DNA from 3 places in the Brevibacillus antibioticus genome. Region 2 is predicted to be linked to each of the others. Evidence: riboswitches for the same ligand, from Rfam matches in the RefSeq annotation. Region 2 holds a riboswitch; each other region holds the start of a gene.
The links. A riboswitch is a leader RNA that binds a small molecule or an ion and turns the genes downstream of it on or off. The one in region 2 is predicted to bind cobalamin.

Region 1 (7,886 bases), 1.9 Mb from region 2:
TGACGTCGATTTTCAATTTGCTTCGTATATGGCTATCTCCAAATTTTATAAAGATTACGCTTTGAAAACGAACGATAAATCGATGTACTTGGAGCAGTATCCAGACCGGGTGGCCGTTGTGGCACTGTCCCTTGGACAGGGTGACTTTGAGCTCGCCAAGCGTTTAACGGTCTCCATGATGGATCAACGCCTGCAGCCGGCGACGCCAACCTTCCTGAACGCAGGCAAAAGCCGCAGGGGAGAAATGGTTTCCTGCTTCTTGCTCGAAATGGATGATTCACTGAATTCCATCAACTTTATTTTGGGAACTTGTATGCAGCTATCCAAAATTGGCGGCGGTGTAGCCGTGAACCTGTCCAAGCTTCGCGGACGAGGAGAGCCGATCAAAGGCGTCGAGGGCGCGGCAAAAGGTGTCATGCCGGTTCTCAAGCTGTTGGAAGATGCGTTTTCCTACGCAGATCAAATGGGGCAACGCAAAGGGTCAGGTGCAGCGTACTACAACATCTTTGGCTGGGATATCAACGAGTTTCTCGATTGCAAAAAAATCAATGCCGATGAAAAAGCACGCATCAAAACATTGTCCATCGGCCTAATCGTACCAAACGTGTTCTACAAGCTGGCTGAAGAAAACAAGCCACTGACTGTGTTTGCTCCATACTCCGTGTACAAAGAATACGGTGTGCATCTGGATGATATGGACCTCGATGACATGTACGAGGAGCTCTTGGCAAACGATCGCGTCAAGAAAAAGACCGTGATGAGCGCACGAGAGATGTTGACGAAAATCGCGATGATCCAAATGGAATCGGGCTATCCGTACATCATGAACAAAACGAATGCGAACAACAACCATGCCCTAAAAGATCTCGGTTCGGTGAAAATGTCCAACCTATGCACGGAAATCTTCCAGCTGCAGGAGACTTCGACGATCACCAATTACGGCGAGATGGATATCATCCGTCGCGATATTAGCTGCAATCTGGCATCACTCAATATCGTCAACGTGATGGAACGCAAAATGGTCCGTGAATCCGTCCACGAAGGAATCGAAGCGATTACTGCCGTAAGTGACATGACCCGTGTAGAAAACGCTCCGGGCGTTCAAAAAGCAAACAGTGAGCTGCACTCAGTAGGGCTCGGTGCGATGAATTTGAACGGTTATCTGGCAAAGAACAGAATCGCCTACGAGAGTGAAGAAGCCAAGGATTTCGCTCGTACGTTTTTCATGATGATGAACTTCTACTCCTTGGAAAAAAGCATGGAAATTGCCAAGGAAACAGGCAAGACCTTCTTGGGCTTTGAACAATCGGAATATGCAAAAGGCACTTATTTTAACAAGTACATGACAAACGATTACAGCCCACGGACGGAAAAAGCAAAGCTTCTCTTTGAAGGAATGCACATTCCGACGCCAGCGGATTGGGCGGAACTACAACAAAAGGTGCAAAAGTATGGCGTTTACCATGCGTACCGTTTGGCGATCGCACCAACACAGAGCATTTCCTACATTCAGAATGCAACTTCTAGCGTGATGCCAATCGTCGAGCATATCGAAACGAGAACGTATGCCAACTCTACGACGTACTACCCGATGCCGTACTTGTCGCAGGAAAACTATTTCTACTACAAATCGGCGTATGTGATCGATCAATTCAAAGTGATTGATCTGATTGCCGAAATTCAAGAGCACATCGACCAAGGAATTTCGACTGTACTGCACGTGAACAGCAACATTTCAACCAGAGAACTAGCTCGCTACTACATTTACGCAGCGAAAAAAGGTCTGAAGTCACTCTACTATACGCGTACGAAGCATTTGACCGTAGAAGAGTGCATTAGCTGCGCGATTTAGTGAACGAGATTCATAAAAGGAAAAGCATCAAGCAAAAAGAGAAGAGGAACGCCATATGAAAGCAGTCAATTGGAACAGGCCGGACGACGATTTTACGATGACGTTTTGGAATCAAAACATCATGCAGTTTTGGACGGATGATGAGATTCCGCTGTCAGATGACAAGATGGCCTGGATGGAGCTCAGTGCGACTGAACGGGAAACGTATAAAAAGGTATTGGGCGGTCTCACCTTGCTGGATACGGTTCAGGGTGGAGTAGGGATGCCGAAGATCATGGAGCATGTTGATGGACTACAAAGAAAAGCGGTTCTCGCCTTCATGGGCATGATGGAGCAAATCCATGCCAAATCGTACAGCAGTATCTTTACAACGCTGGCATCGACAGAAGAGATTGATGGTATTTTTTCGTGGGTAGAAAACAATCCACATCTGCAAAAGAAAGCGGCCCTCATCTCTAAACGCTATCATGAAATCGAGAAACCGAAAGACTTGTACATGGCGATGGTAGCGTCCGTCTTCCTGGAAAGCTATTTGTTTTACAGCGGCTTCTTCTATCCGCTCTATTTGGCGGGGCAAGGAAAGATGACAAGCAGCGGGGAAATTATCGACCTGATTGTTCGCGACGAGAGCATCCACGGACTCTATGTTGGCGTTCTCGCGCAAGAAGTCTATCAAGGTCTGAGTGTGGTCGAGCAGACCGCAGCAAAAGAGGAGCTGTATGCCCTTTTGCATGAGCTGCAAGAAAATGAAGAGGCCTATACGACCTCGTTGTATACGGAAATCGGATTGGCTGACGAGGTTCATGCTTACGTGCGCTACAACGCGAACAAAGCATTGATGAATCTGGGGCTGGACCCGCTATTCCCGGAGGAAGAAGTGAACCCGATCGTGCTGAACGGCATTCGCACACAGACGAAGCAGCATGACTTCTTCTCGAAAAAAGGAAATGGTTATGTCCGTACGTTAAACGTAGAGCCGTTGACCGATGATGATTTTATATTTTAGTATGACAAAAAATGGATTTTGTGTTACGGTATGAACAGTATGCTGCCCTGCTAGTTTTTGGGGGCACTTCACAGAACCATGACAACTTCATAGGAGTGGGAACAGGTTCTTTGGTTATCAAGTTTGACCAAGGATGAAAAGGGAAGTCGGTGAGAATCCGACACGGTCCCGCCACTGTATGAGGGGAGTCGGCACATCGATCAGCCACTGATCCAAACGGATTGGGAAGGCATGTGCAGACGATGATCCCAAAGTCAGGAGACCTGCCTGTTTCGACGACACTGCTTAACCTACGGGAGATAGGGAGGTGTTAGGATGCTGTGATCTCAGTGCTTATTTGGCATTTCTAACGTTCTTTTTGATCGTTGGAGATGCCTTTTTTATTGGGCGGATTCAAGTCAAGATCGAATAAAGAATGGAGAGGAAGCTCATGAAAAGCAGCAATTTGGGATATCCACGGATCGGGAAGAACCGCGAGTGGAAAAAGGCATTAGAAGCATTTTGGGCAGGCACTATCGATGAGGCAAGCCTGGTACAGCAAATGGAGCAAATCCGTCACCAAAACCTGTTGCGTCAGCAGGAAAAAGGGGTCGAGCTGATCCCTGTGGGTGACTTTACGTACTACGATCATATGCTGGATATGGCAGTGATGTTTGGAATGGTCCCCAAGCGTTATGAATACGAGGGAGGCCCGGTTTCATTAGCCACATACTTCGCCATGGCTCGCGGTTCGAAGGAAGCTGTCGCCAGCGAAATGACGAAATGGTTTAACACGAACTATCATTATATCGTCCCGGAGTTCGGTGAACGACAACCAGCCATAACCGAGAACAAGCCTCTTCAGGCCTATTTGGAGGCCAAAGAAAAGTTTGGCATCATCGGAAAGCCTGTCATTGTAGGCCCGTATTCATTTGTCAAATTGTCTAAAGGATATGAAAAAAACGAATTTGAAAACATCGTGGATCAACTCGTACCGCTCTACATTGACATTCTCCGGGAGTTGGAGCTGCACGGCGTGGAATGGGTGCAAATCGATGAGCCTGCATTTGTGCTGGATGTGTCGGAGCATGATCGCGCCATTATCAAACGTATCTATGCGCAAATCGGTCAAGCACTATCGCATCTACAATGCATGCTGCAAACCTATTTTGAAGCGGTGGATTGGTACGAGGAGCTGGTCTCCTTACCAGTAAAAGGAATCGGCCTTGATTTTGTACACGGAGTGAAGCGTAATCTGACCAATCTGAAAAGACACGGGTTTCCAGCAGACAAGATTCTCGCAGCGGGAGTCATCGGCGGCCGAAACATATGGCGTGCGTCTATTGAGGAGAAATGGGAGCTGGTCAAAGAAATTACCGAGATCGTTCCACTCGAAAAGCTGTGGTTGCAGCCGTCCAGTAGTTTGTTGCATGTACCTGTAACGGTTGAAGCAGAGAGCGACTTGCCAGAGGAAGTCATGCCCGCATTGGCGTTTTCCGACGAAAAGCTGGGGGAAGTACAGCTCTTAGTCCAAGGATTCCGATATGGTAAGTATGTCATTTCGAAAGAGATCGCTCAAAATGAAGCGGACTTGCTGAAGCTGGCATTATCTCCTGCGAGGAATCGTCAAGAAGTGAAGGATGCTTTACGTCAAATCGCTGCTGCAAAACTTGAAAGAAGTGTTCCTTATCTCGAACGCCGAGAGATTCAACAAAATACGTGGAAGTTGCCACTGTTGCCAACTACTACAATCGGAAGCTTCCCGCAGACGGCGGAGGTCCGCCAAGCCCGACAGCAGTTTAAAAAAGGGAACTGGACAGTGGAGCAATACGATGGTTTCATTCAGACGCAAATCAAGGAATGGATCGACATACAAGAAGAGCTCGGTCTGGATGTCCTCGTCCATGGTGAGTTCGAACGAACCGATATGGTTGAGTATTTTGGCGAAAAGCTCGATGGCTTTTTGTTCACGAAAAACGGCTGGGTGCAGTCATATGGCTCGCGCTGCGTGAAGCCACCTATTATTTACGGAGATGTGGAGTTTGTAGCACCGATGACGGTCAAGGAAAGTGTGTATGCAAAATCATTGACCGCCAAACCAATGAAGGGTATGTTAACTGGCCCTGCAACGATTCTGAATTGGTCGTTTTCTCGAGTCGATGTCTCCAGACAAGAAGTGTGCGAACAAATCGCGTTGGCATTGCGAAAAGAAGTAGAAGCCTTGGAAGAAGCGGGGATTCTCATGATTCAAGTCGATGAACCAGCGCTGCGCGAAGGACTTCCGCTCAAAAAAGAAGAGCAGGCAGCTTATCTCGAGTGGGCTGTCAGAGCGTTTCGTCTAGCGACCTCCACCGTTGCGCCGAGCACCCAGATTCATACACATATGTGCTATTGCGAATTCCATGATTTTATGGATGTCATCAGCGAACTCGATGCCGATGTGATTTCGATTGAAACTTCCCGCAGCCACGGAGAGCTCGTGTCTGTGTTCGAAACAGGTACGTATGACAAAGGCATCGGGCTTGGCGTATACGACATCCATAGCCCTCGAATTCCAGCTGTCTCTGAAATGGAAGATATGGTAGCACGAGGTGTACAAGTACTTCCACCCGATCAATTCTGGATTAACCCGGATTGCGGGCTGAAGACGAGAGGGAGAGAAGAAACCGTTCAGTCATTACGAAACATGGTTGAGGCAACGAAGGCGATTCGAATTCGTTTGACAGCCCAGTAGGAGAGGAGCACACGATGAGAGGACCCTCACAAATGATGACAGATGCACGGCCGATCCAACAATCGAGAACCTTCTTGACTGATCTCGTCTTGCCACCGGATACCAATCACCACCATACTATTTTCGGTGGGAAAGTCATGGCATACGTAGATAAAATCGCCTGCATCGCAGCAATGCGACATTGCCGTATGCCTGTTGTCACTGCGTCCAGCGATTCCTTCGATTTTCTCGCGCCAATCAAGACAGGGGAAGCGATCAACCTGGAGGCATATGTCACCTGGACCCATAAGACATCGATGGAAGTATTCGTGAGAGTGGAAGCGGAGAACTTGTTGACCGGGGAAAAGCGCATGACAGCACGCGCGTATCTGACGATGATTGCCCTCGACGATCATGGAAAGCCGACAATCGTACCTGGTGTCATTCCTGATACAGAAGAAGAGCGCATCCAGTATGAAAAAGCGAAGGAACGCCATGTATTGAGAAGGAAGCGGAAGGTAGAGATGTAAGAAGGAACCCCCTACTACAGAGAAGCCTCCGGTAAACTTGCTTGTGGCAGGTTACCGAAGGCTTCTTTCTTTTATTTGCATGCATACACCCTTTTCAAAAATTCAAAATGACTTCATGAACTCAGCTAATTCATCTTGGTCGGCTCCGTCATAGTGCCAATGACAGGCGATTTCTTCTGCTTGCTCTTGTCATGGTGGTAAACTCATACTGCATGATGCTGTAGCCCTCCTTAGAGCATCCCTTGCCGTAGCTCTTCTGTAAACTGCTGGACTAGCTTGGGTCTACCGTGGAACTGAGCAGGGGTATTTTGAAAAAGTGTGACTTCCCATTTATCTCCTTGCTTTACGGCTACGAGCGTCTGATGCGTATTTAATGTGGGGTCCAGCTTGCTTTTTCCTGGTGGAATCATGCCTGCTATTGCTCGGACGATACCAACTTCTTCGCTCAACAACCGTACCGACCGGATTTTATAAACAAAGGGAGGTGTTTGATGATGGGAGAAGATTTCGTCGAGATGACTGAAAATCTCGTCACGCCCAATGATCTGACTGCCATCAAAGCCAATCAATTCACCTTCTGTCGCAAAAGGAGTGGACATACCGGTAGCACTGCGATCATTCCAGCCTGTGATGAGTTGCTCATAAAGGGTGTGGATCGCATTTTCGCTTGTTGTTTTTTGCATGTTTGTTTCCTCCTGCTTTACCAATTAGAAGATAGCGTATCATAATTGATCTTTTGCATGCAAAAAAGCCGCTGTCTTTCTCATCGTGCTAATTGATAGCAAGAACTTTTTGTGTTATCTGGGAAAAAAGTAATATAATAGCATAATGATAAAGGGGGAAACGTATATGGATACACAAGATGAGACTGTCAAAGAAATTAACGCCAAAATCAGGACGTTATGGAAAAGTGTCATTGTTTTTGGTCTTTTTACTATTGTAGGCATTTTTGCCGGAAATGTCATTCTCATTCTTATTTCATTGTTATTTGTGATTGGTGGCGTTTGGGGAATTGGGAAATTTAAGAAAACGCTACAAAATCAATTAACGGATTATCAACCTGGAAAAGGATTTTCGTTTTTTCGTAACACGGGAGAGCAAAAGATTAAGCACATTACATATGTCCAGTATGGGTTAGCTGGACTTATCCTTGTTTGCGTCCTATTTAATATAAGTACTTTTTATGCAATCTCTTCTGGAATCACTGTTATTTTAGTACTACAGTTCATATTTAAGAGACGAATTTCGCTCCATACGAAAATTGATGATGCTTCCTTGTTTGAATTAGAAGAAATCGGAATTATTACTTCAAAGGATATTGTCAATGCCTTGTATAAGGATTTTGAGAGTTGGACGAATGTACAGCCGGGAAACAAAGTCTTTCTCGTCAAGCAAGATGCACTTGTTTGTATCGCGATGAATGAGAACTTGAAAGCTGTACGAAGGGAATGGCAGCTTCGTGATATTAAAAAGTTGGGTCTATTAGGGGGAGGGAATGATGGACAAGGATTGCTCCTATTTCTTGGGATCTCCCAAGATGAAGTCATACGCTTAAAAATGGAAGGTAGTAGCTTTCAGGATTCACCAGAACAATTCATGACCTACTTTTTACAAGCACTGGATAAAGCACACCTGTCGACTCAAGTGGACAATGTCAAGAATACCCGAGATGGAAGGTACCTACAAACATCGGAGAATCATAATATGTCCACCCCGCCTTCTCCTAGCACAAACAATAGAAAATTGGATATCGAGGTAACTGACGTAACTGCATCGACGAAAATGGAGCGATCGAGTAGTAATGGC
Region 2 (7,886 bases):
ATGAAGACAATGTGCTTGAACTGATGAAGGGGCATGATCTGGTGATTGAAGCTGTGGACGATATCCCCTCCCGCGTCATCATCCACCGGACCGCGCGTGAGCTGGGCATACCAAGCGTGGGTATGTCAGGAAGCCCCCCAACCCGCGGATTTGTCTCTTCCTTTTTTCCAGATGGCATCTCGTACGAAACAGCATTGAACATTCCAGGAGCAGGGGAGAAGCTGACCAATGAAGCGTTACGCCAAGAGATTGCCGACATAAAAAAAGCCAGGGCTTGGCACTCTGTCAAAGAAGGAGCTCCAAAGGAATGGGCTGAGGATTTTTGTGAGGGAAAGGCTGGCTGGATTATTACACCGGTTCGTGCCCATCTCATAGCGCTTTTCAGCTTTCATGAAGCCGTGCAAATCTTAACGGGCAGAGAACCGTTGGCACGTGCACCCAAAGGCGTTCTCATTAATCTAGATACGGACACACCGGTAAAAGTGACAACTCCCCCTGAGGGAACGTGGAACTATGCAACATTATAACGATTTTGAAAGAACAAAGGAGATGATCGCATGCCATTGATAGAAAATAGCCAATTATATAACAACAGTTTTACCCGCAATTTCGGAATCATTACGAGTGAGGAGCAAGCCAAACTGCGTAATGCTAGAGTAACGGTGGTAGGGGCAGGCGGCGTAGGAGGAATCACATTGATTCAACTCGCCCGGATGGGTGTAGGGAAGCTTCATGTCATCGATCAAGACTCGTTTGAGGAAAGTAATCTCAATCGCCAAATGCTCAGCTTTGTCAGCAAAATCAACTCTCCAAAGGCGGAAGTAGCGAAGGAAATACTTCACGATATCAATCCAGAGCTGGAAGTAAAGGTAACAAGGGAGTTTGTTACCGAAGAAAATGCACGTGATCTGCTGGGTGATACAGATGTGATTGTAGATGCTACGGATAATCTGGTTGCACGGGTAATCATCCATAGAACAGCAGCTGATATGGGTATTCCCTCCATCTGGATTGCAGTAACACCACCTTTCCGGGGAGGAGTCATGTGCATGACACCCGACTCCATGCCCTATGAGGTCGCCATGAGACACCCTTCCTATCAACAGCCTCTCACGCCAGAGATGCGTAAAAAAATTAATCAGATCAAAGACGAGCGTGCAAAGTATTCCGTCTCGCAAGGGGCTTTGCCTGAATGGGCAGATGCCTATGTAAAGGGAGAGGCTCCATGGGCAGTGCTTGCTCCGGTAGCGAATATCGTCGGCGTATTGGCTAGCTTTGAGGCATTCAAACTAATCATTCAGAGACCAGACCTATTGCCAGCCGTTGCTCCCAATCTAGTCAAAGTCAATTTAGCTTCCGTCCAAATGGTACAGGTGGAAACCCCGGCAGAGGGAAGCTGGGATAACACGCTACTATAAGGACTCCTATGTTGCCTACCACCATTATCTTACTGGTAATCGCTCTTTTGTCATTCGTGGCAAAGGATATGGTTCTCGTCTACGCTTCCCTCTTGCTGCTCGGATTATCTTTGCTAAAAGCAGTGCCTGTCATGGATGCAATCCAAAAACCAATGTTCCATATGGGTCTGTTTTGTCTAATGGTATTCTTGTTGATTCCGATTGCCAAAGGAAAATATGATTTCATCTCCCTTGGCAAGGAAATGGTCAGTTGGAAAGCAATGATAGCCATTTTAGCAGGTTTTATCATCTCTTATGTCGGGGGAAAAGGCTTAAGTATTTTGCCAGATCAACCGGTTGTTTTCATAGGCGTAACACTTGGAACACTTTTGGCAGTACTACTGACTAATGGGCTGCCCGCAGGCTTAATCATTGCAGCTGGATGCATTGCGTTGCTGTCGAGAATCTTCAATTTCTAGCACCCTCTAAATCTAATTTGAAAGAAGTGCCAAACTATGAATCTCAATCATCAAATGAAAAATCATTTTCTTATGCTAGTCCTATCTTTAGGGCTGCTTGTTCAAGGGTGTTCAACTCCTACTTCCCCTAATCAAAATAGTACAACACAAGCTCAATCAGTAGTGGAATCCACCAGTGAGGTCGTAACGGAAGAGCTGAAAGTGCCAAGTATTGACCAGGACGTCTCCTTATATGTGAGGCATATGAGTGCCAAAAACAAGGAAAAGTACACCAACAATGAGGTTGTATTGTTTCTTGAACCATTTAGCGTACCTACTGCCCAAGCATTTGATGTTCCGGGATACTCCTGGATGGAGGAATACGCAAAGAAAGGTTACGACACATGGGCGATGGACTTCCGAGGGTTTGGGCATTCTACCCGACCAGTTGAAATGGATCAACCGCCTGTAAAGAATGCTCCTGTCGTCCGTGCCACTGAGGCGGTAAAAGATTTGGAGGCTGTGGTACAGCACATCAAGCAAACGCGGCAAGTCGAAAAAGTCAGTATTGTAGGATGGTCATGGGGTGGAGTTGTTGCAGGAATGTACGCGACGGAACATTCCGATGAAATTGAAAAACTCGTACTTTATGGTGTTATGCATGGTTTTTCCTTACCTTTGATGGCAACTCCATTTGAATCAAAAGGGAAGCCAGGTGAAATTAATCCCAATTTACCAGCGTACCAGGTTGTCCAGTTTGACAAGGCCATGCACCATTGGCACATGATGCTAGATAAGCGTGATCTGGTTTCTGATGAGGCAATGAATGCTGTATCCAAGGTCTTTGTAAACTCTGATCCTAACAGCAGCAAGCAGCCTGAACAATCGATCCGCCGTCCAATGGGACCCTTGGTAGATCTGTATTACATCTGGACGGACAAACCCATTTTTGATGCAACGAAAATTACGACGCCAGTGTTGATCATTCGAGGAGATCTGGACTTTTTTGCCGATAAGTCCCTCTTCCATAAACTGACCAATGCATCTGCAAAACAAGAAGTGGTTATCAAAGATGCCACACATTGGGTGTTGTATGAAAAAAATCGTGATCAACTCTTGCGTGAAACAGACGAATTCCTGAAAAAGTAAGTAAACCCGTAAGGATGTGCTGGAAATGAAGTCGTTTCAAATTTTGGATGCAACGCTGCGAGAAGGAGAGCAGCAAGCAGGCGTTCGCTTCACATGCGAAGACAAGATTCGCATACTGCATCTCCTGGAAAGCTATCATATAGACCTCATAGAAGTGGGCCATCCTGGAATTTCTGCCCTGGATGAAGAAATCTGCCGAAAAGTGGCTCAATCGGCAAGACGAGCGCAAATATTAATGCATGCGAGAGCTACTGTTGAAGAAGTCCATGCAGTAAAGCGCGCGAAAGCAGACTGGGTGGGGATATGGGCTTCCATTAATGATGTGTCTATCCAAACCAAATTCAGTCACCACCAGGAAAGCTATGTAAAAGAGAAAGTCCAACAAGCTGTTATCGAAGCAAAAAAGCTTGGCTTACAGGTTCGATTCACGATTGAAGACGCTTCACGGACAGAGTGGGAAAAGATATCCAGCTTAGGTCATGTTGCTTTGCAGGCAGGCGCAGATCGCGTTAGTTTGGCAGATACTGTCGGGATATGGGAGCCTGATACATGCAAAAAAATCGTAACTCGTGCCATTGAGGAATTTGGTTGCGAAATTGAAGTTCATCTTCATAATGATTTCGGTCTTGCTCAAGCGAATGCGCTGGCGGCTATTGATGCAGGCGCTTCTGTCATTGATACGACAATTTTAGGGATCGGTGAAAGAGCTGGCATTACTGACTTGATCCAGCTTACGGTTGCATTGCAAAAGCTGCGAAATGATCAGCGTTATTCTTTGGATAAAATTCCCGAGCTTGTACAAGCGATACGTCTGACGACAGGGTATAGACCGGACGAACTGCGCCCTATTACTGGGCAAAATGCCTTTACACATACATCGGCTTACCATGTCCAAGCCGTAAAGAAAAATTCCAAAGCGTATGAGCCATTTCCTCCCGAAACAATTGGAAGAACACGGCTTCTCGAAGAAAAGCGTCCTCCAATAGGAACCCCAAAGCTGCCTGTTTCCTTACAGGTAGGAAAGCCGTTTCCCAAAGGTGCTTCAGAGCTACAGTATCATCGTGACGGTCCAGGGATACGTTGGGTTATGATGGATTCGCGTGTGGATGAGCGAGCCTCATTTTATGTGATCCAAAGGATATTTGAATTAGGCGATTTGTCCGGTATTCCTGAAAAGCATGTAGACAGACATGCGCATCATTGTGACAGTGCCTTCCTCTTTTGGGGAGATGCACCTGATGGTACTGGTCTGATGTGTCATGTTCAACTCGGTGAAGAAGAGAAGACTGTTGAGAGTCCAGCGGCTATTTTTATCCCGGCAGGCGTCGAGCATTCCTATCACTATGTGTCAGGTCGCGGAACTTATACAAATATTGTATTGTCGCCTGAATACAACAAAAGCCTTTTGGTATCAGCAGCATCTTCTGAAATACCAGTGACCTAAGCGGTACAGGAATTTGTTGAGTGTGAAGAGTGGGAGTCCATCAGGGCATGAGTACGGGATCGACCGGGCTCATGCCCTGCTTGAGTATTTGTGGTTACATCGACAAAACTCCGCCATAGATCGGTTCTTGCTGCGTTCTTTGTCCCCAAGTGCGTGTTCCGTATTCGAAATGCCACCATTCTTTCGGATAGTTGACGAATCCGGCAGCGGCTATCAAATGATAGAGCAGTCGGCGATTATCTCGAATATCAATGTCTTTTTGCTTAGACAGTGTCAGCTCTTCATAATAGCGAGTTGCAGCCCTTTCACTGAAATCATCGAAGTCTGTCCCCATCTCCAGCCAGCCATCAGGCCCTGCGATAGTCAGATCCACTGCACCGCCGGATAAGTGTGGGGACGGTTTGGAGAGGTCTGTTGTTGGATAAGCGACGAATTTGCTCAATTCTTCCGTGAGGGCGGGTCCTTCCTGCCAGCCTTGTAAAAGCAAGGCTTCACGGAAACGTTCATATAAGGACGCCTGTACTTCAAACGAGCGCCAGCCGTCCAGCACGACGAGCTTGTAGCCAACAGGCAGTTGGGAGGCTGCGGTGGCGAGCCTGCGTGCAGCCCCTTCTCGCAAAAAGGCTTCTGGCTGTGTTCCGGCATAGCCCTCGTGGTAGTAGGCTGGATAGACCGTGACTTGTTCCGAAAGGGAAGAGAGGGGGATCATCGGTTCGTCGCATTCCTTGATCGGCAGTGGGCTGGGCAGGACCATGTCTGGTATTTTTGGAATCGGAGAAAATAGCATGACTATCACATCCCTTTCGATAGTTTTGCCAATAGGGTAACGGAAATTTTCAGGTAAGTAAACGGTGATTATCTTAAATTTTCTGCCAATAGACGCCTGCGAGGAATCGGCAGCTTTTGCTTGAATCCTCGGTAGCTTTTGCTATTATTAAAGCAAGTGCTTGTCAACGAAACGAATGACATTTACATATGGAAGAGAAACAGGTCCTTGTTTTTGCGAAACCGATTCGCAGGAGCAAGGTTAAAAGGGAAGTTTGGTGAAAAACCAACGCGGTCCCGCCACTGTAAGAGAGTAGCTGTTCTTCAAGGCACCATGCCATCCACTGCCCATCCGGGAGCGGGAAGGAGAAGAAGAGCGATGATCCTCAAGCCAGGAGACCTGCCTGTTTTATGTTTACACTGATTTCCTTCGGGTCAAAGGAAGAGGTGAGGATTGTTGCTTTTCAACTATCCGCGCTTTGTTTTTCCTTACGTACTGGGGGAAACAGAGCGCTTTTTTTTGTGAAAAACGTCTCGACGTTTTTCATAAAAGTGGATGCGACCGCTTGCGGTCAACAAAACGGTCATGACCGTTTTGTTGCTTCGGAAAGTATGGATAAAACAGCGGAGTAAAATACGTCACTTTTTGAGGTGGTCACGATGGAGAAAAACGATAAGAAGCGGGGCTTGACCCTCGTTTACACAGGAGACGGCAAAGGTAAAACGACGGCAGCAGTCGGATTGGCTGTGCGGGCGACAGGGCGCGGAAAAAAGGTGCTGATGGTTCAATTCATCAAGTCGCCGGAGCGTACATACGGAGAAAAGATTATTTTCGATAAATTGGGCATTGAAATTGTGCAGATGGGCGTCGGCTTCACCTGGACGAAGACACCGGAGGAGCATCGTCAGGCATTGAAAGAAGCTTGGGCGTTTGCGAGCGAAAAGCTTTCTTCCGGAGCGTACGATGTCGTCATTTTGGATGAGCTAAATAATGCATTGGCGATTGACCGCTTCCCGATTGATGATGTGTTGCCATTGTCCGATGTATTGGAAGCGATTCAAAATAGGCCAAGTCATATTCACCTCGTGATTACGGGACGGGCAGCAAAGCAGGAGATTTTGGACATCGCAGATTTGGTGACAGAGATGAAGCCAATCAAGCATTACTACGATGAAGGGATTCCAGCTGTGCTGGGGGTAGAGTTTTGACAAGCGCAGGTGTAATAGAGACGTACGGTCATGGCGGAGACTTGCTGACGGCAGCACAGCGCTTTGGTCGAGAGCCCGGGCAGTTATTGGATTACAGTGCCAATATAAATCCGCTGGGGATGCCGGCAAGCGTTCGTGAGATGCTGCTGGCGTCGCTATCTGCTGTAGCGCATTACCCAGACCCTGGACATCGCGTGTTTCGTCGTGCGCTGGCGAAACGGCTGCAAATGCCAGAGGAATGGTTGCTGCCTGCCAATGGTGCAGCGGAGGCGATGGCACTGGCCATTCTCGGTCTTTCGCCGCAAACGGTTGGTGTGGTATATCCTTGCTTTTCGGAATACGCGCAACTTTCCAAGCAGTATGGAGCCCGTGTCATTGGCTGCTTCGGGAAGGAAGCGAACGGGTACAAGCCCGATGCTGCAGAGCTGTACACGCTTTTTACGCAGTCTGATCTCGTATTCGTCGGGTCGCCAAACAATCCGACGGGAATCCTGTATCAACCGGATGAGCTGCGCCAAATGGCGGAATGGACGAAAGAGACCAACACGTGGCTCATCGTGGATGAGGCTTTCCTCGATTTCGTGCAGGAAGAGCGGCAGTATACATTGGCGACGCAGCTGGAGCACTTTCCCCGTGTGATTTTGATGCGTTCGATGACGAAAATGTACGCGATCCCGGGATTGCGCCTGGGCTATGCGATTGCACATCCGGATGTTATTGCGAAAATGCGCCAAAAGCAAGTGAGCTGGAGTGTGAATGCACTGGCTCTTTTGGCAGGAGAACTGTGCTTGCGGGAGCAGGTATACGAGGAACAGACGCGCAGGCTTATCAAAACAGAACGTGCATATTTGACTGATTCCATCCGTAGTGAGTTGGGCTGGCATGTATGGCCTTCGGAGGCAAACTTTTTGCTGCTGCGCTCGCCAGAAGGATTGCCAGCCGAACAATTGCAGGCACGGCTCGGCAAAAAAGGCGTTCTGATCCGCAATTGTGCGATGTATCCCGGTTTGACGGCGCATGATGTGAGAATCGCAGTGCGTGGACGAGAGGAAAATGAAAGACTTCTGGCAGCGCTCCGCGAGGTCCATGCGGAAGGAAGTGAACAGCGATGAGCTTGGTGCTGGTAACAGGCGGTGTCCGTTCAGGAAAAAGCCGCTACGCGGAAGAGCTTGCGATGACGTTCGGCAGTCGAGTCCTGTACGTGGCGACAGGCAAGGCTTGGGATGATGAAATGAAGCAGAGAATCGAGTTGCATCAGGCACGTCGTCCGCTGGAATGGGGCTGTGTGGAGGTAGGAGAGCGATTAACCGATTACCACGCATTAAGTGAGCAGTATGGTGTGGTGTTGATAGATTGTCTGTCCACCTGGGTGAGTAATCGATTGATGAGCGTGGATGAGTCGGAATGGAGAAGTGCTTCGCATACGCAAGCCCTGCTGCAGGAGGCAGAGGCATGGCTGTCCCT
Region 3 (7,886 bases), 2.3 Mb from region 2:
GACATTCGGTTCGTGTCGAAACAAGTGCAGGGCAAGGCAGTGGTTTTACGAATGAAGATTACAAGGCAGTAGGTGCTGAGATCGTAGAAACCGCTTCAGAGGCATGGGCATCTGACATGGTGATGAAGGTAAAAGAACCACTCCCTGCTGAATACGGATATTTCCGCGAGGGTCTGATTCTGTTCACGTATTTGCATCTCGCACCAGAGCCTGAATTGACTCGTGAATTGCTCGATAAAAAAGTGATTGCAATCGCTTACGAAACGATTCAGCTCGACAATGGCGCTCTGCCTCTGCTGATGCCGATGTCTGAAGTAGCAGGCCGCATGTCCGTTCAAATCGGCGCGCAATTCTTGGAAAAGCAATACGGTGGAAAAGGTGTTCTCCTCGGTGGCGTACCAGGTGTACCAAAAGGCGAGGTAGTTGTAATCGGCGGTGGGATCGTAGGGACAAACGCAGCGAAAATGGCGCTTGGACTGGGTGCAAATGTGACGATCATCGATGTAAACGCAGACCGTCTGCGCCAACTGGATGACTTGTTCCAAGGCCGCGTTCAGACGCTGATGTCCAATTCCTTCAACATCGCAAGCGCTGTGAAAAAAGCAGATTTGCTGGTAGGCGCTGTACTCATTCCAGGTGCTCGTGCTCCACGTCTGGTAACAGAAGACATGGTAAAAGAGATGTCACCTGGTTCTGTGATCGTAGACGTTGCGATTGACCAAGGTGGATCGATTGAAACCATTGACCGTATCACGACTCATGACAAGCCAACCTATGAGAAGCACGGTGTGATTCACTACGCTGTAGCCAACATGCCTGGTGCAGTCGCTCGTACATCTACATTGGCCCTGACCAACGTAACCGTTCCATACGCGGTACAATTGGCGAACAAAGGCTACGCACAAGCGATTCGCGACAACAAAGCATTGGCAAAAGGCGTAAACGTCATCGACGGCAAAGTAGCTTATAAGGCTGTTGCAGATGCGCATAACCTGCCGTATGCTTCTATCGAAGAAGTTTTGCTGGTGAAAAACTAGCTTCAACGGTAAATAGAAAAGAAGAAACTGCTTGTCCGAGCTTACGGCAAGCAGTTTTTTTATTTATTCAGTTGGAGGAAGTGGGTCAGACCGAATCCATCTTCATTTTTCCAGCACCATAATGGCTTGACCAATCCCGATTTTCTGTCCACTTTCATGAAAGACTGATCCCCCTGTACGTGGTGGTGCTGTTAGGATTTGCCTGCATACTTGGAAATATGTATCACGTATAAAGGTTACATCCTCCCGAAAAAGTATGGTATTCTACTATGAGGTAAAAAGGTAGAAACGGAGTAAGGAGTGCAGCCGATGTATCAGCTCATAAGAAAATATCTGTTCCAGCAAGATGCGGAAGAGATTCATGAAAAGACAATTGGTGCCTTAAGGCTGGTGGAGGATTCTGCTCCAGGCAAAAGCATCCTGAAGTTGATCTATCAGGTAAAAGACCAGCGGTTGGAGAATAAGCTGTGGGGAATGACGTTTCCGAATCCAGTCGGACTTGCAGCCGGTTTTGATAAAAATGCGGAAGTCTATCATGCGCTAGGTGCCCTTGGTTTTGGGTTTGTGGAAATCGGGACATTGACGCCACAGGGGCAGCCAGGCAATCCGAAGCCCCGATTGTTCCGATTGCCGGAACATCAAGCTGTCATTAACCGGATGGGCTTCAACAATCACGGTGCGTATTTGGCTTCCCAGCATTTGGTCGATTACGCATACTCAGATGTTCCGATTGGGATTAACATTGGGAAAAACAAAGTAACGCCGAATGAAGAGGCGGCCATCGACTACAGCAAATGTATGGACATGCTCTATTCATACGGTCACTATTTCGTTATTAACATCAGCTCTCCGAATACCCCGAATCTGCGTGACTTGCAGGAAACAGAGAGCTTGCGTCATTTGGTGCGTGCAGTAAGGGAAAAGGCGACCGAAATGGAAGCACGCTCCATCAAGAAAAAGCCGATTTTGCTGAAAGTAGCACCAGACATGTCAGATGAGCACATGCGCGATGTTGTTCATGCTGCTGTTGAAGAGGGCATTTCCGGAATTATCGCTACCAATACGACACTATCTCGCGAGGCGGTTTCCGGACATCGATTTGCCGAGGAAGCGGGTGGCTTGAGCGGAAGACCTCTTACGGAGCGTTCCACAGCTTGGGTGAAGGAGATTTATCAAGAAGTAGGAGACAAGGTACCAATCATTGGTGTCGGCGGTATTTATAATGGTGAAGACGCCTACGCGAAAATCCGAGCAGGAGCCAGTCTCGTTCAGGTGTATACGGGGATGATTTATCAGGGCCCAGGTATCGCCAAGCAAATCAACAAAAAACTGCTCAAGCTCATGCAGCGAGATGGTTTTAAACATATTAGTGAAGTCATTGGCGTAGACGCAAAAGAATAGACAGAACAAGTACGCATAGGTCGATGGCTCTGTTTGTAGTGGGTCATAGGCTTATGCGTTTTTACTTATATTCTTCCGATTTATGTAGTGATCCGGTATAATAATGTGGGACAAACAAGAATTGTCTGTCAATTTTATATTGTCGGCGTTAGGTGCCTTTATGTGACGCATAAAGGGTAACAGGGAATCGGGTGAAAGTCCCGAGCGGTCCCGCCACTGTAACCAGGGAGCTCTCTTTGAGAAGGAAACCACTCATCTTCGTATGGGGAAGGACAAGGAGCGCATGGATCTGGAAGCCAGGAGACCTACCTAGTAGCCACACCCACAGAACCTTCGCGGAAAGGAGCGGTGAATACGAGGCAATGAGGCTGTCTAATCAGTCTGTTGTTTTGTGCGCACGTCTCGTCCATTGTTGGAGGAGATTTTTTTGTGTAGGAAAGAACGAAAGTCAGTGAAGGAGGATAAACATGAATCGATCTCGTCTCGTATCTACTTGTCTGTTGATAGCGGGCTTTGTCCTGTATTTTCTGCTCAATGAACCAGAGACAGGACACGCGATGCACATCATGGAAGGGTATTTGCCATTATCCTGGGCCTTATTTTGGTGGGCTGTCTTCTTGCCATTTTTTATTCTTGGGCTTCGCTCGATTAACAAGATTGTAAAAGAACATCCCGAAATGAAGCTCCTTATTGGTGTTGCAGGAGCATTTGCATTTGTTTTATCTGCACTGAAAATCCCTTCGGTTACAGGCAGCAGCTCTCACCCGACTGGAACGGGCCTTGGCGCCATTATGTTTGGGCCTTTTGCGATGTCTGTGTTAGGGAGCATGGTGCTCTTGTTTCAAGCCTTGCTTTTAGCACATGGAGGTCTGACTACGCTAGGGGCAAATGCTGTATCCATGGCAGTAGTAGGTCCAATGGTGGCATACGGTATCTATCGGATAATTATGAAAGCTAGCGGAAGCCAGCGTCTGGCTGTTTTTGCGGCGGCTGCCTTGGCTGACCTCGCTACCTATGTGGTGACTTCGATTCAACTGGCTCTCGCATTTCCAGCTGAATCTGGTGGAGTGTTGGCCTCGTTTGCCAAATTCGCAGGAATTTTTGCGTTCACGCAAGTACCGCTCGCCATCAGTGAAGGTCTGTTGACCGTTCTTGTTTGGAACTGGTTGTTATCTTACAACGCAAAAGAGCTTACACAGCTTCGTTTGCTCAAACAGGAGGAATCGCTGTGAAAAAAGGATGGAACTGGCTGTTACTCTTGGGGGTAATCGTACTGGCGATTGTCCCGCTGTTGCTGGTACAGGATTCGGAATTTGGCGGCGCAGACGGCGTGGCAGAGGAAGCGATCAAGGAAATCGCTCCGAACTACGAACCATGGTTTCAACCGCTGATAGAACCGCCAGGGGGAGAGACGGAGAGTCTATTGTTTGCGGTGCAGGCGGCGTTGGGTGCGGGAGTGGTTGGCTATGCCGTGGGCTTGTACAAAGGTCGGTTGGATAAGCGGAAAAAATGAACGGGCTACAGCTTGATTCTCTCTCTTATCAAAACAATCTGAAACGTCTACCGCCAGCTCATAAGTTATTGCTGGCGAGCGCATTGTTACTGCTCGTCTTGCTGGGGCATGTATGGATGCAGATGGCTGTCGTTGTCTGGATGACGGTATGGGTAGTGGTGTATGCCCGTATTCCTGTCCGTATCTACTGTGCCTTTATGATCGTGTCGCTCTCGTTTTTCGTGGCGGGGCTCCCTGCGCTATTGGTAGAAGGGGCGAGAGCAGGCGAAGTACAGGTCCAGGTCGCGGCAGCATGGGAGTTGGGTTCGTACGTGCTCTACGTGCCGACGTCATCATTCAGTAAAGTTTGGATCTTATTTTGGCGTACCATGGCGAGCTTATCCTGCTTTGCCTTCATTTTGTTTACCGTGCCGTTTGCCGAAATCTTGCAGGTGCTCCGGCGACTTCGTATGCCTGTCCTTGTGACTGACTTATTAATGATCATGTATCGGTTTATTTTTGTGTTAGTAACGATTTCTCACCAGCTATGGATTGCGCAACGTTCTCGCGGAGGTCATCGCGACTTCCTGGCGACGCTTCGGGATGCAGGGGTTCTCGTTGCGCAATTGTTTGTCAGAGCGATGCGCAAATACGAAGCCTTGCACAAAGGTATGGCGGCTAGAGGCTTCGGGGAGAGCATGCAGGTGCTCTCGTTTCATACTCACGCTCGCTCGCGTCGCTATGAGTGGGAGTCAATCGCAGGCTGTATGCTGCTGGTACTGCTTGAGTGGTGGACAGGAGGTTGGCGGTTATGACATCACGATTGTTGGAGTTCATCGATTTGCAGTACACGTATCCGGGAGGGCGGGGCCCCGTCTTGTCAGGGCTGTCCTTATGGATTCCAGAGGGGAAAAAATGTGTCCTTTTGGGACGGAATGGCTGTGGGAAGTCGACCTTGTTCTTGCATAGTAACGGGATCATCGAGCCACAGCAGGGACAGGTGCTGTGGAAAGGAAAACCGCTTGTCTACAAACGAGCCGCACTGCAAGAGATGACGCAAAGGGTAGGCTTGGTCTTTCAAGATCCCGAGCATCAGTTGATCGCAAGCACGGTCGCGGAGGATATATCCTACGGTTTATGCAATCAAAAGCTGCCTGTGGACGTAATCCGGGCAAAGGTAGAAAAGGTGCTGGATGCATTCGGGTTGAGGGAGCTGGCAGAAGCTCCGATTCATCATTTGAGCCTGGGACAAAAACGGCGGCTGGCACTCGCGGGAGTCATGGTCATGGAGCCAGAGCTGTTGCTTTTGGACGAGCCTACTGCGTATCTGGATCGCTATCAGACCAAAAATTTGCTGCGGGAGCTCGATGCGATTCACCAGCAAGGAACGACTGTTTTGATGGCAACACACGATATGGATATTGCGTTTGAATGGGCAGAGTGGATTTGCATCATGGATGAAGGCAGGCTTGTTTTCGCGGGAGATCCGCAGGAGGCATTAGAAAATCGAACCATGCTGGAGAGTCTTCATCTGGGTATGCCGTTGCTCGTTGATGTGTGGGAGGTACTGCCTGAGCAGTGGAAGCGCGAGCTGGGCGGAAATATTCCACGTTCGGTCGACGAGCTGCGAAAAATGCTCAGTGTTCAGCGGGTGTGGTGAATGGGGTGAGCGCTTTCGGGCAAACTAACCCCAAAAAGCCATGGAGGTACGCTGGTATGGAACAAGACTCTGTCATGAGTACATCAGTCCCGAATCACCAGGAAAAAGGAATTTCACGCAAGCTGAAGGATGAATTGATGTATCAAGTATTAGAAAAAGATATGACCACCGTCGAGCAGGAAAAGAAGCTAAAAGATGATTATTTAAAAGGAAAAGCGTAAATTTGCGCCAAAAAGCCCTTCTCGGCCACATCAAGGCGTGAAGGGCTTTTTTACATGGAATAATCCCCGTACCCACCCTCGTCTGTCAGACAAAATCAACACACGGTAGTTACAATACAACGTACGCAGTACTCATGTCACAATGCTGGGCATCTTATGTAAGAGAGGGATTTGAACCCTCGGGGTGGCCCCTCGACTCTGCTGGAATTTTCAACATATACCCTGTTGAAGGGGGGCGTGTTCGCCTTTTGCAGACAGACTACCGACTTCCATGCGTCTTACGTTAAGCTTCTTGCAGTTCTGTTAACCAGTTGAATTGTTGAATGCTTGCATCCAATTCCCGGTACTGTTTAGACAGCTCATCGACTTGCTTTTGCAACTGGCCAATACTTACGGTCGAGCAAATCTTGACCTCTGAGCGGCTATAGCGATCATGCTTGACTGTGGCTGCCTGGATCAGGTCGGCAGCTCATGCCGCTTTGCACCAAGAATATCACGTTTGGTTAACGCATCTGAGAGCGTCATGGTGTCCTGAAAACGGCAGGACGCATTGGTTCGATTCGCTTTTGATAATCGGCACGAATGATTAACGCTTCCGCGAGTTTCACAACCGTAACCCCCTGATAAAATATGGTAAAATTTGATTTTCGCTGAAAAGGTAAGAAGATTTGCACGGATTTTGTAGGGATATGTCCATTCATCACGAATAACGTAAAGAAGGCACTTACTTACAATGGGAGAAGTGATGAGGTTGTGATTTCAACTTTGAATAAGACGCTATGCGTTCAGCAACTTGTAGAAAAATTAAGAGACAAGCAGCTTCTTCATGTACCAATCGCTGATCTTCGAGAATCCAATAACGCGTTGTATGAATACGTCAATCAGCTCAATGACTCGATTGCGATCATTCCGACTACGATTAATTCCGTCATTACAGGCGTCATCCGCTTCCAGGAAGGGTACTTTATTACCCTGGGCATGCTTATTTGGAAAGACGCTAACAAAAAAGGGGCGTTCAAAGAAGGGACATTTCTTTTTTACAAGCATGACGCTCATGATTCAATTGAAGATTGCGTCCACATTACCAATTCCATCGAAAATCACAATCTGATGGAAAGCCTGTTCTTTGCCTGCTGCGAGAGTAAGGATGGCAATTCCGTGCTTTCCTATTCGCATATCGAGCATGCGATTACATACGGGGAGCTGTATCGTGACATGAAGACCAAAATCAAAAAAGGGTTTGCGTAATCGCTGCAAAACAGGAGGTGGAATAAACTTTGACATGGCTTCTTTGCTTGCTGCTTGTGACTAGTTCTTCTGGTACTTGGGGAGAGCCTTTGGCGGTCATTCAGAATGAGCTGATCGAGCGCGAGGCACATACATTCGTGGAGCGATTCATGGTGGAAGATCTCGAAAAGCATCCCGATGTCCAAGTGTATATCGTAGCAAAAGGGTACGAGCATGTTTTGAAAAAGGATGGCCAGACAGACGCAGCATTAGTTTCACAGTATGGACTGCAGGATCCCGAGAGAAAAATCGAAGGCATAGATAAGGAAACAATCGAGAGACTTGAAAAGAAATACAACTTGAAGCCACCAGAGCCCGAAATTATCTCATACGATCAGCATATTCTCGTAGAGCGTTTGGAAAAAGACAACAGAATTCGCAATGTGATGATCATCACGGTCATTAGCACACACAATCGGGTAAGAATAGACTTTTTGGATGTTAGAACAGGTAAGTTCCAGTCCGAGAAGAGCAATGGACCGATGTCCTATGATTTTGGTGGTCCAGGGTGGCCGGAAGAGCCAATCAAGAAGTAGGTTTTTGGTAGATGGAAAACCTTTACATTATAGGTTCTGAGTGATATACTGCTTTAAATTTTAAAAATTTCCAATTGAAGAGGAGTTTACCTATATTATGATGACCAAGAAGTAACGTCTTGCCATCCACCAGTTGGCCCGACCCCCTCCATGTAAATGGTTTTGTCTAACCACAAATAAAAACCACTTACAACAAAATGGAGGAATATCACGATGAGTAAACCTGAAATGAATGTTGCCTTAGTAATCGGT

Region 1: linked by a shared signal. The riboswitch ahead of metE (5-methyltetrahydropteroyltriglutamate--homocysteine S-methyltransferase) and the one ahead of E8L90_RS29945 (hypothetical protein) in region 2 are both predicted to bind cobalamin.
Region 3: linked by a shared signal. The riboswitch ahead of E8L90_RS28200 (energy-coupling factor ABC transporter permease) and the one ahead of E8L90_RS29945 (hypothetical protein) in region 2 are both predicted to bind cobalamin.

The regions. Positions count from the first base shown of each region.
Region 1 is NZ_SZNK01000001.1:1,694,356-1,702,241, forward strand. Features, by position in the region: gene nrdE (class 1b ribonucleoside-diphosphate reductase subunit alpha) at 1-1,852, shown strand, start outside; gene nrdF (class 1b ribonucleoside-diphosphate reductase subunit beta) at 1,908-2,858, shown strand; cobalamin riboswitch at 2,945-3,143, shown strand; gene metE (5-methyltetrahydropteroyltriglutamate--homocysteine S-methyltransferase) at 3,289-5,571, shown strand; gene E8L90_RS07755 (acyl-CoA thioesterase) at 5,586-6,080, shown strand; gene E8L90_RS07760 (SgcJ/EcaC family oxidoreductase) at 6,311-6,763, opposite strand; gene E8L90_RS07765 (hypothetical protein) at 6,930-7,886, shown strand, end outside.
Region 2 is NZ_SZNK01000001.1:3,570,607-3,578,492, reverse strand. Features, by position in the region: gene E8L90_RS16720 (HesA/MoeB/ThiF family protein) at 1-527, shown strand, start outside; gene E8L90_RS16715 (HesA/MoeB/ThiF family protein) at 558-1,418, shown strand; gene E8L90_RS16710 (DUF441 domain-containing protein) at 1,427-1,876, shown strand; gene E8L90_RS16705 (alpha/beta hydrolase) at 1,913-3,004, shown strand; gene E8L90_RS16700 (LeuA family protein) at 3,030-4,448, shown strand; gene E8L90_RS16695 (M15 family metallopeptidase) at 4,543-5,235, opposite strand; cobalamin riboswitch at 5,420-5,635, shown strand; gene E8L90_RS29945 (hypothetical protein) at 5,625-5,846, shown strand; gene cobO (cob(I)yrinic acid a,c-diamide adenosyltransferase) at 5,874-6,422, shown strand; gene cobD (threonine-phosphate decarboxylase CobD) at 6,419-7,534, shown strand; gene cobU (bifunctional adenosylcobinamide kinase/adenosylcobinamide-phosphate guanylyltransferase) at 7,531-7,886, shown strand, end outside.
Region 3 is NZ_SZNK01000001.1:5,871,264-5,879,149, forward strand. Features, by position in the region: gene ald (alanine dehydrogenase) at 1-1,037, shown strand, start outside; gene E8L90_RS28195 (quinone-dependent dihydroorotate dehydrogenase) at 1,347-2,438, shown strand; cobalamin riboswitch at 2,572-2,765, shown strand; gene E8L90_RS28200 (energy-coupling factor ABC transporter permease) at 2,906-3,670, shown strand; gene E8L90_RS28205 (energy-coupling factor ABC transporter substrate-binding protein) at 3,667-3,951, shown strand; gene cbiQ (cobalt ECF transporter T component CbiQ) at 3,948-4,745, shown strand; gene E8L90_RS28215 (energy-coupling factor ABC transporter ATP-binding protein) at 4,742-5,590, shown strand; gene E8L90_RS30395 (hypothetical protein) at 5,647-5,811, shown strand; gene E8L90_RS31030 (DIP1984 family protein) at 6,095-6,271, opposite strand; gene E8L90_RS28225 (hypothetical protein) at 6,565-7,059, shown strand; gene E8L90_RS28230 (hypothetical protein) at 7,089-7,634, shown strand; gene E8L90_RS28235 (delta-aminolevulinic acid dehydratase) at 7,848-7,886, shown strand, end outside.